Rhodopseudomonas palustris HaA2: one gene and its partner. The protein of the gene in region 1 interacts with the protein of each later gene in a pairwise test. Links are inferred from orthologs where the notes say so. Each region holds a gene or a part of one and is shown on either strand. Other genes may lie near its edges.

Region 1 (6,045 bases):
GCCCGACAACAGCGAGATCGCGATCGCGGCGGACGGTTTGCCGTCGAGCGTGGCGGTCTGCCCGTAGGAGGCGGCGCCCAGTTCGACGCGGCCGATATCGCCGATGCGCACGAGGTTGCCGCCGCCTTCGTCGACCGCCTTGACGACGATCTTTTCGAAATCGGCGGCCTCGTTGAAGCGGCCGGTGACGTCGAGCGCGTATTGGAAGTTCACCATGTCGGGCGTCGGCGGCCCGCCGACCAGACCGGCGGTGACCTCGCTGCTCTGCAGCCGGATCGCGGACACGACGTCGCTCGGGGTCAGGCCGTAGCTCTGCAGGCGATCCGGATCGAGCCAGATCCGCATCGCATAGGACCCGGAGCCGAGCACCGAAACGTCGCCGACCCCGGGCAGCCGGGCCAGCTCGTTCTCGAGGTTGATCTTGGCGTAATTGGCCAGGAACAGATTGTCGTACTTTCCGTCCGACGCATACAGGCTGACGAATTGCAGGATCGCGGTCGACTTCTTCTTGACGTTGAGGCCCTGCGTCGACACCGAGGTGGGCAATTGCGCGCTCGCCAGCGAGACGCGGTTCTGCACCAGCACCTGCGCCATGTCGGGATTGGTGCCGATGTCGAAGGTGACGACGAGGCTGTAACTGCCGTCACTGGCGCTGGTCGACTGCATGTAGATCATGCCTTCGACGCCGTTGACCTGCTGCTCGATTGGCAGCGCCACCGAATCCATCACCGTGCGGGCGCTGGCGCCCGGATAGGTCGCCGTCACCGACACCGTCGGCGGCACCACGTCTGGATATTGCGACACCGGCAGCCGCATCAGCGACAGCGCGCCCAACAGGATGATCAGAAACGCCAGCGTGTTGGAGAGCACCGGCCGTTCGATGAAGAAGCGCGAGAACATGGTGACGCCTCGTGAGGGCCGGAAGGATCAGGGCTTGGACGCGCCGGTTCCGGGCGTCAGACTTGCGGGGGCCGGCTTGGGGCCGGTGGGGGCGGCGGCCATGGCGCCCGACACCGGCGCCACGGTGTTGCCGGCCACCGCGCGCTGGATCGCGCCGATCACAACCTTGTCGTCGGCGGACAGGCCTTTGGTGATCACACGCAATTGCCCCTGCAGCGCCCCGGGGGTCACCTGGCGCTGCTCGACGACGTTGTTGTTGCCGACCACCATGACGTAGCTGCCGGTCTGGTTGGACATCACCGCGGTGTCGTCGACCAGCAGCGCGTCGTCGAGCTTGCCGACGGGGACGCGGACCCGGACGAACAGGCCGGGCACCAGCGCCACGTTCTTGTTCTCCAGCACGCCGCGCAATTGCAGCGTCCCGGTGGCGGTCTCGACCTGCGGCGCGATGTAGTCGACCTTGCCGGCATATTGGAATGCGGTGTCGGCCGACAGCGCGACCTCGATCGGCATTTCCATCCCGTCTTCGCGCATGGTCTTCAGGGTCTTGCCCTGCTTGGCCAGCGCATCGCGCAGATTGATCTGCTGCTGCTCGGTGATGTTGAAATAGACGTAGAGCGGATCGACCTGGAGGATGGTGGCGAGCTTGGTGGGACCGGACGAGCCGACCAGCGCGCCGATATTGGCGAGGCGGCGCGTCACCACGCCGTCGAACGGCGCGGTCACGGTGGCATAGGCGAGGGAGGTCTTGGCGAGCTTGAGCGAGGCCTCGCTGGCCGCGACCTGGGCATTCGCCGACGCCAGATTGGTCTGGGCGTCGTCGACATTGCGCTGGGTGGCGACCTCCTTCTGCCCGAGGGTGGCCTGCCGGTCGTATTCGCGCTGCGCGTTGACCTGCTTGGCCTTGGCGCCGTCGAGCTGGGCCTGCTGCAGATCGACCTGGGCCTGATACTGAGCCGGTTCGATCTTGAACAGCACGCGGCCCTTCTTCACCGCTTCGCCGTCGCGATAGTCGATGCTCTCGAGGAAGCCCTGCACGCGCGCTTCCAGATCGACCGAGGCGACCGGGGCGGTGTTGCCGGTGAACTCGGCATAGAGCGTGACCGGCGATCGGGTGGGCGTGGCGACGGTGACCTTGGTGGGCGGCGGCGCCGCGTATTTGTTCTGCTCCTTGCATCCCGACAGGACTAAAGGCGCGCACAACAGGCCGGCGATGACCGACCATCCTCTTGCGGACGGAAGCGACGGAAGGTGTCCCCGAGCCATCAGGTGGATCTCCGCTTTCTCGCCCTCTCCGAATATCCGGGCGCGACAGGGAACCCAGATCAGATTCCCAGATACGGGTCCATCGACTGACGCAACTTCGACGAGAGGCGCCAAGCTTCATTCTTCCGTCCGATCGTCGATGATCGGACGGTGTCGGTGGGACGGGAGGAAACTGTTCGGGACGATGGCGGCCGGCGACGTGGCGCCGGCCTATGCCTTCTCTTCGAAGATCGTCGCCAGATGCACGATGGTGCGGACGGCGGCTTCCATGTCCTGGCGGCTGACCCATTCGAGCCGCGAGTGGAAGGCGTGTTCGCCGGCGAAGATGTTGGGGCAGGGCAGGCCCATGAACGACAGCCGCGAACCGTCGGTGCCGCCGCGGATCGACGTCGTGACCGGCGTCAGCCCGGCACGCTGGATCGCCTCGCGGGCGTTTGCGACCAGCTCGGGATAACGGTCGAGCACCTGCTTCATGTTGCGGTATTGCGGCTTGATCTCGACCGTGGCGGTCGAGCGCGGGTAATCGCGCATCACCTCGTCGACGATCCGCTGCAGCAGCGCTTCCTTCTCCTGAAGCCCTTGTTCGGTGAAGTCGCGGACGATGAAGCTCAGCGTTGCCTGCTCCAGCGCGCCGGTGATCCCGATCGGATGCAGGAAGCCGTCGCGGCCCTCCGTCGTCTCCGGCGAACAGGTGTCCTTCGGCAGCCGCTCGACGATCGCCGCCGCGATCTTGATGGCGTGCTCGATCTTGCCCTTGGCGAAGCCCGGATGGGCGCTGACGCCCTGGATGGTGACGACCGCGCCATCGGCCGAGAAGGTCTCGTCCTCGATGTTGCCGGCGGTCTCGCCGTCCATGGTGTAGGCGAAATCGGCGCCGAGCTTCGCCAGATCGACCTTGTCGACGCCGCGGCCGATCTCCTCGTCGGGCGTGAACAGGATCTTGAGCGGGCCGTGCTTGATGTCGGGATGTGCGAGCAGGAAGGCGGCCGCGTCCATGATCTCGGCGATGCCGGCCTTGTTGTCGGCGCCGAGCAGGGTGGTGCCGTCCGTCGTAATGATGTCGTGGCCGATCTGCTGCGCCAGCGCCGGATGCTCGGCGGCACGGATGATCTGGGTCGGGTCCGCCTTCAGGACGATGTCGCCGCCCTGATAATCCTTGACGATCTGAGGTTTGACGCCTTCGCCTGAACAATCGGGCGAAGTGTCCATATGGGCGCAGAAGCAGATCACCGGCACCGGCTTGGCGGTGGTGGCCGGGATGGTGGCATAGACGTAGCCGCGCTCGTCGAGATGGGCGTCGGACAGGCCGAGGTCGCGCAGCTCCTGCGCCAGCAGGGCGCCGAGGGTCTTCTGCTTCGCGGTCGAGGGGCAGGTGGGGGAAGCGGGGTCGGACTGGGTGTCGATTGCGACATAGCGCAGGAAGCGCTCGGTCACGCCGTGTGTGAATTCGATGTCGCTGACGCCAGTGGGCACGCTCAGGACCGCCAGATTTCAGAAAAGCGTGGACAACGAGATCGCAGGTCAGTCGCCATCCCGGCGGCCGCGAGCGGCTTCCGGGATGGCGTGGATCGGTGGAAGGAGAAAGCTCAGATGGCTTCCTTGAGTTCCTTCGCGGCGCGGAACGCGACCTTCTTGCTGGCCTTGATCTGAATGGTCTCGCCGGTGGCCGGGTTGCGGCCGGTGCGGGCGGCGCGCTTGCGGACCTGCAGGATGCCGAGGCCGACGATGCGGATCCGCTCGCCCTTCTTCAGGTGCTTGGTGATGCGCCCGACCAGGTCGCCGAGGATGGCTTCGGTCTGCTTCTTCGACAACTCGTGCTCTTCGGCGAGCGCCGCGGCGAGATGCTTCAGGGTGACGGTCGTGGGTGTCGCGGCTTTCGCAACTGCTTTCTTCGCCATTTTTAGCTCTCCGGGTTTGGTATCGGCTTAGGAAACTAAGACGTAGCAGGCCTTAGACGATTCGGGTGGGGGCTGCATACGCTGTTTTGCCCGTAAACAGCGCATTATTTGCATTGTGGGCCCAAAAAAGGCCGGCATCAAAGGACAACAGCGACCCCGGCGAGCGAAAACGGAGCTTTCGCGCAATCGGCTTGACTTGAGAAGGACGCCCCGGTAGATCGACCGCCTGCGCGGTGACGCAACCACGCGGGAGTAGCTCAGTTGGTTAGAGCGCCGGCCTGTCACGCCGGAGGTCGCGGGTTCGAGCCCCGTCTCTCGCGCCATTTAGCCTTGTGAAAACAGGCGTTTGGCGAACCGCAGCTCCACCAGCGCCTTCCCAATGTGTTTTCGCCCCGATGCCCGCCATGCGTGGATTCGCCTCCGCAGTCGGACGTGCGGGGCGATGCCGCGCGCGGATGTCCGGCTGCGGACACGCCGCCGATGCCGGCGCTTCAGATCTTGTTCAGCACATTGTGGAGAAGTGTGGCGCAGGGCGCCGCGTGCCGCTCCGGAGTCGGATGTGGCCAAAGCAAAGGCCGCCCGGAGGCGGCCGATCTCAATGATCCGTGACTGGAGGGTGCGAAGGCAGCCTTGCGGCTTATCTCACCGTCGAGGTCTCGGAGCTGGTGATGGTGATCTGCTTGGTCGCCTTCACGACGTGGGCGGTCTGGCTGTAATCGGCGGTCACCCGCGCAGAAATTCCGAAGGCGGCGACGGCGATGCCTGCGACCAGCGCCACCACGACCACTTTCAGGTGGGTGGCCCGATCCGCTGAATGAATGGAGTGGTTCATCTGTCGCCTCCGCGCGGTGCTTGTCGCCGCTTCGATGCACACAGATTTATCCGGCGTGTGTTTCAGGAAAGTTTCGCGGGTTCCGAAAATGGTTTCGTCCCTGATGGGTATGGTTTCCAGGAGGTATACGCCGCATTTTCGGCGCCTGGGCCAAGCTTTGAACCGGGGTTTGAAAGTGCGTCCGGGAAAACCCCAGCGCTGTGCGCATGACGAGGTACCTAGGTGTCAACACAGCTTGTCTTGCGCCCCCTGTTGCACTGCGCTAAGCGGTAGAACAATTCAAATGCAAACGAGTCTGCGGCGGTGCACCACCGCGGGATAGGGAACGGTGATGAGCGGCATTCTGCCGAACTATCTACCAATCGTCGTATTCATTCTTGTTGCGGCTGGACTGAGCTTTGTCCTCCTGGTGGCGCCTTTTGCCGTCGCCTATCAGCAGCCCGACCCCGAAAAGCTCTCGGCTTATGAATGCGGGTTCAACGCTTTCGGCGACGCCCGCATGAAGTTCGACGTCAGGTTCTACCTGGTCGCCATCCTGTTCATCATCTTCGACCTCGAAGTCGCTTTTCTGTTTCCATGGGCGGTCGCGTTCGGGAAACTCGGCGCGACCGGCTTCTGGTCGATGATGGTGTTTCTCGGCGTGCTGACCGTCGGCTTCGCGTATGAGTGGAAGAAGGGTGCGCTCGAATGGGATTGAGTCCAGCCTCGATGCAGCAGCCGACGCCGTCGACGCGCCCCGAGGGCGCGCAGCCGCTGATCGCGCGAGCCCCCAGCGGCATCATCGATCCGAACACCGGCAAGCCGGTCGGCGCCGACGATCCGTTCTTTCTCGACGTCAATCGCGAGCTGTCCGACAAGGGATTCTTCGTCGCCGCGACCGACGATCTGATCACCTGGGCGCGCACCGGCTCGCTGATGTGGATGACCTTCGGCCTGGCCTGCTGCGCGGTCGAGATGATGCAGTTGTCGATGCCGCGCTACGACGCCGAGCGGTTCGGCTTCGCCCCGCGCGCTTCGCCGCGGCAGTCCGACGTGATGATCGTGGCCGGCACCCTGACCAATAAAATGGCTCCGGCGCTGCGTAAGGTCTACGATCAGATGCCGGAGCCGCGCTACGTGATCTCGATGGGATCGTGCGCCAACGGCGGC
Region 2 (4,537 bases), 230 kb from region 1 along the record:
GCGCAGTTCGCTCGCCGTCAGTTTGTAGATGTTGGCTAGCGCCTCCAGCGGCGGCGGACTGACCGGCGATGTCTTGCGCACGAACACCGCGGCCACCGCCGAGGGAAGCGAGCCATTGCGCGACCGGTCGCCGGATGTCAGCGGCAGCACATGGGCAAACCAGCGCTGGTGCGGCGAGGATGCGAGCGGGATGGCGACACCGCGATTTCCCACCGACGTGTCGCCGTCTTCCGCCGCGATGAAAATCTCACGTAGCATACGGTTCGATTCCGGCGCCACCGCTGTGAGCATATTCCGTCGCTCACGCAGCAGCGTTCCTTCCTCAAGCATGGCGCGGCCGGGTCCGTTCGCGAACGAGATGCGGCCGTTGACGCCGACGAGAAAGACCGCAGCCTCGACCAGGTCCAGCGTTTCCGTCAGAACGGCCTCGGCCTTGCTGGCTTGCTGAAACAAGCGCCCGATGGCGACCGCGCGTTGAAAATGCGGAACGAGCAGCGCGGTGCGCTCGCGAGCGCCGGCATCAGCGACGCCATGCTTGTGGGTCCGACGGATGTTGAACAATGAGGAGGCAGTCGTGCCTTTCTCGAGGTTCACCCCAATCACATCGACAATGCCCTGCGGCTGAACCCACTCCCGATGAAACCTGGTTTTGACCAGCTCGCTTTCCGGCACGATATCAGTCGGCGTGAAGATCACGCCCGGCTCGACAAAGGCAGCCGCCGGAAACGTCGGGTTCAGCGAGAGATATTTCTCGAAATAGAGCTTCGTGTAGTGCGGATCTTCACCGATCAGGTAAAGCGCTTGGGCGCGAACTGTCGCTGTGTCGTGCCAGTACAACGCAGCCGAAGATCCTCCGACGAAGTCGCAGGATTGTTCCAGGGTTCTGATCCACAGCGTCGGGTCGAGCGCCGCGTCGTAGATTGTGCCGATCAGATCGGACAGCGCAGAGGATTCGGACATCTCGTCGCGACATCTTTCACTCGGCCTGGTATCAGGCACCTCCGTCGACGTTGCACCGCGTGGCGAATTGTTGGCAAGAGCAGAGCCCGCAGATCCGGCGGAATTTCCTCTCGGCCTTCGTGATCGTCCTGCCGTAACTTCCGCCCCGGATGCTCAGGGGCACCCGGCCGCGATCGCAAGGAAGTCCGACGCCTTCAGGCTGGCGCCACCGACCAGCGCGCCGTTGACGTGGGGAACCGCCATCAGCTCGCTGGCGTTGGAGGGCTTCACCGAACCGCCGTAAAGCAACCGCATGCGCTCGCCCTCGCCGTTGAAGCGTTGCGTCAGAGTCTGGCGGATAAATCCATGAACTTCCTCGACATCTGCGGCAGTCGGCGTCATGCCGGTGCCGATCGCCCAGACCGGCTCATAGGCCACCACCAGATTGGCGGCGGTTGCGCCGTCCGGCAGCGAGCCGGCGAGCTGGCCGGCGACCACATCGAGGGTGTGGCCGGCATTGCGCTCACCTTGGGTTTCGCCAACGCAGACGATCGCAACCAACCCTGCCCGCCAGACCGCCTGCGCCTTGGTGCGGACGATCGCGTCGGTCTCGGCGTGGTCGGCGCGGCGCTCGGAATGGCCGACGATAATAGTGCGGGCGCCGGCATCCGCCAGCATTTCGGCCGAGATGTCGCCGGTATGTGCGCCTGCGGCATTGGTGTGGCAATCCTGTGCACCAATTGCGACCGGCAGCGCGCTGTTGGCGTGGGCCGCGAGCCGATCGGCGAACGCCGCAATCAGCGTCGCGGGCGGGCATACCAGCAGATCGACCCCCGACGAAAGTTGCGCCGCGCCTTCCAGGATCGCATCGAGTTCAGACGAAGCGGCCTTGAGGCCGTTCATCTTCCAGTTTCCGGCAATCAGCGAACGAACGGCGGGGACCGGCATGGACACTCTCATGTTTCGGGGTTGCTCAATCCCGCTAGCAGAGCCGTTTGCGATGCTCAAGAGCGCGTGATCGCACAGGGGCGGACCGCAGCCAGAGCCTGTTGCGACGCGCTGGCGGCAGCGCGGTTGCGGTCTCCGGCTGGTTGCGACGCTGCGACCGCCACTTTATGATGGATTTTCAAGCCGGCGACGCTAATTTGCGCCACCGCGCGCCAGAGCGCGGCCGGTTCCCTCCTGCGAAAAAGTGTGTCCATGCTCCGAGGAATACGCAACGCCTCATCCAATTGGGTCGGCAAGACCATCATGATGATCGTGATGGGCGTGCTGATCCTCAGCTTTGCGGTCTGGGGCATTGCCGACATCTTCCGCGGGTTCGGCCGATCCACGCTCGCCACCATCGGCGGCACCGAGATCACCACCGAACAATTCCGCCAGACCTACAACGACCGTCTGCAGCAGATCGGCCGGCAGTTCGGCCGGCCGCTGACGCCGGATCAGGCGCGTGCCTTCGGCATCGATCGCCAAGTGCTGCAGCAGGTGATCGCGGAGGCGGCGCTCGACGAGGATGCGCGCCGGCTCGGGCTCGGCCAGTCCGACGAAGAGACCATGAAGAGCATCCTCAACGACCCGAACTTCAAGGGCGTCGGCGGTGCGTTCGATCCGAACCGCTTCCAGCAAGTGATCCGCCAGTTCGGCTTCACCGAGCAGCGCTACATCGCCGAGCAGCGCAAGGTCGCGCTGCGGCGGCAGATCGCCGGCACCATCACGGCCGGCCTCGCGCCGTCCAGCACGATGTTGCAGGTCGCCAGCCAGTTCCAGAACGAGCAGCGCGCGATCGAGTATCTGAAGCTGACCGACGCGCAAGTCGGCACCATCGACCCGCCCTCGCCCGAAGCGCTCGCGGCCTACTACGAAGACCACAAGACGCAGTTCCGCGCGCCCGAATATCGCAAGCTCGCATTCGTCACGGTGACCCCCGACTCGATCGCCAAATGGACCGACGTGTCCGACGCCGACGCGCGCAAATTGTTCGACCAACGCAAGGACAAGCTTTCGACGCCGGAGAAGCGGCAGGTGTCGCAAATCGTGTTTCCCAGCGGCGAAGAGGCCCAGGCCGCGCGGACCAAGATCGCCGAGGGCGCCTCGTTCGATGACATCGCCACTCAGCGTGGGCTGAAGCCGGCCGACGTCGAACTCGGCATGGTCAGCAAGGCCGAAATGCTCGACCCTGCCGTCGCGAATGCCGCCTTTGCGCTGCCGCTCAACGAGGTCAGCCAGCCGATCCAGGGCGCGTTCGGCACGGCGCTGGTCAGGGTGTCCAAGGTCGAGCCCGGCGTCCAGCCGAGCTACGAGAGCCTCGCCTCCACGATCAAACGCGATGTCTCGCTGGAGCGCGCCCGCGCCCAGGTGCAGGAACTGCACGACAAGATGGAAGACGCCCGCGCCGGCGGCGCCAATGTGATCGAAGCGGCCAAGACGCTCGGCCTCAACGCCGTGACCATCGAGGCGATCGACCGCTCCGGCCGCGGCCCGGATGGCCAGCCGGTCAAGGACATCCCCCAGGGTCTCGAACTGGCGACCGCCGCGTTCAACAGCGATGTCGGCGTCGATACCGAATCGATCAACTATCAGAACGGCTATGTCTGGTTCGACGTGCTCGGCGTGACGCCGTCGCGCGAGCGCAGCCTCGACGAGGTCAAGGACCAAGTCGAAGCGCGCTGGCGCACCGAGCAGGTCACCAGCCGGCTGCGGACCATGGCCGCCGAGATGGTGCAGAAGCTCGGCACCGCCGGCAAGCTCGCAGAAGTCGCGCCGCAGGGTGTCAAGGTCGAGACCGCCACCGGACTGAAGCGCGAGGGAGCGAGCGCCGGCGTGCCGGATACAGTCGTCGAGGCGGTGTTCAGGACGCAGAAGGACGCGTTCGGCCAGAGCCAGGGCGGCACCGGCAACGAATGGTTCGTGTATCGCGTCACCGACGTCACGATCCCGCCGGTCGATCTCGCCTCCGCGGAGACGAAGAAACTCAAGGACGCGCTGGTGCAGCGGATGAACGACGAGCAGGTCGGCGAATATATCGCCTGGGTCGAAAAGCAGATCGGCACCAAGATCAACCAGCAGGCTGTGGCTCAGGCGACGGGGGCGGCGACCAACTGACGAAGGCATCCGCCTTCGCCCGTCGCCGATGGGGACCATGATCGATTTCAAGGCAGTTATCGCGAAGGTCGCGACGGGGGCGTCGCTGACCAGGGACGAAGCGGCGAACGCGTTCGACGCGATGATGTCGGGCGACGCGACGCCGTCGCAGATGGGTGCATTGCTGATGGGCCTGCGAGTCCGCGGCGAGACCGTCGACGAAATCACCGGCGCGGTGACGACGATGCGCGCCAAGATGCTGACGGTCGCAGCGCCGCCCGACGCGGTCGACGTCGTCGGCACCGGCGGCGACGGCTCCGGCTCGGTCAACGTCTCGACCTGCACTTCGTTTGTCGTGGCCGGCTGCGGCGTTCCGGTCGCCAAGCACGGCAACCGCGCGCTGTCGTCGAAATCCGGCGCCGCCGACGTGCTCAATGCCCTCGGCGTCAAGATCGACATCACCCCGGACCACGTCGGCCGCTGCGTGGCGGAGGCCGGCATCGGCTTCATGTTCGCG

What was found. Proteins that work in one complex are often made in the same cells at the same time.
Region 2: the proteins of pepT (region 1) and tpiA interact in binary tests that used the Escherichia coli proteins (3 or more experiments, as listed by UniProt). The link is inferred for Rhodopseudomonas palustris HaA2 from one-to-one orthologs.

The regions. Positions count from the first base shown.
Region 1 is NC_007778.1:2,949,250-2,955,294, forward strand. Bases 1,509-4,304 are described here. They hold pepT (peptidase T), read right to left. Parts: upstream 3,640-4,304; coding sequence 2,377-3,639; downstream 1,509-2,376. Other genes in these bases: RPB_RS12940 (efflux RND transporter periplasmic adaptor subunit), read right to left, coding at 1,509-2,166; RPB_RS12950 (HU family DNA-binding protein), read right to left, coding at 3,753-4,064. Also shown: RPB_RS12935 (efflux RND transporter permease subunit), read right to left, coding at 1-900; more of RPB_RS12940, read right to left, coding at 928-1,508; RPB_RS12960 (hypothetical protein), read right to left, coding at 4,702-4,896; RPB_RS12965 (NADH-quinone oxidoreductase subunit A), read left to right, coding at 5,228-5,593; RPB_RS12970 (NuoB/complex I 20 kDa subunit family protein), read left to right, coding at 5,605-6,045. UniProt on the Escherichia coli protein: Cleaves the N-terminal amino acid of tripeptides.
Region 2 is NC_007778.1:3,184,401-3,188,937, forward strand. Bases 1-2,913 are described here. They hold tpiA (triose-phosphate isomerase), read right to left. Parts: upstream 1,888-2,913; coding sequence 1,114-1,887; downstream 1-1,113. Other genes in these bases: RPB_RS14075 (helix-turn-helix transcriptional regulator), read right to left, coding at 1-960; RPB_RS14085 (peptidylprolyl isomerase), read left to right, coding at 2,140-2,913. Also shown: more of RPB_RS14085, read left to right, coding at 2,914-4,041; trpD (anthranilate phosphoribosyltransferase), read left to right, coding at 4,079-4,537. UniProt on the Escherichia coli protein: Involved in the gluconeogenesis. Catalyzes stereospecifically the conversion of dihydroxyacetone phosphate (DHAP) to D-glyceraldehyde-3-phosphate (G3P).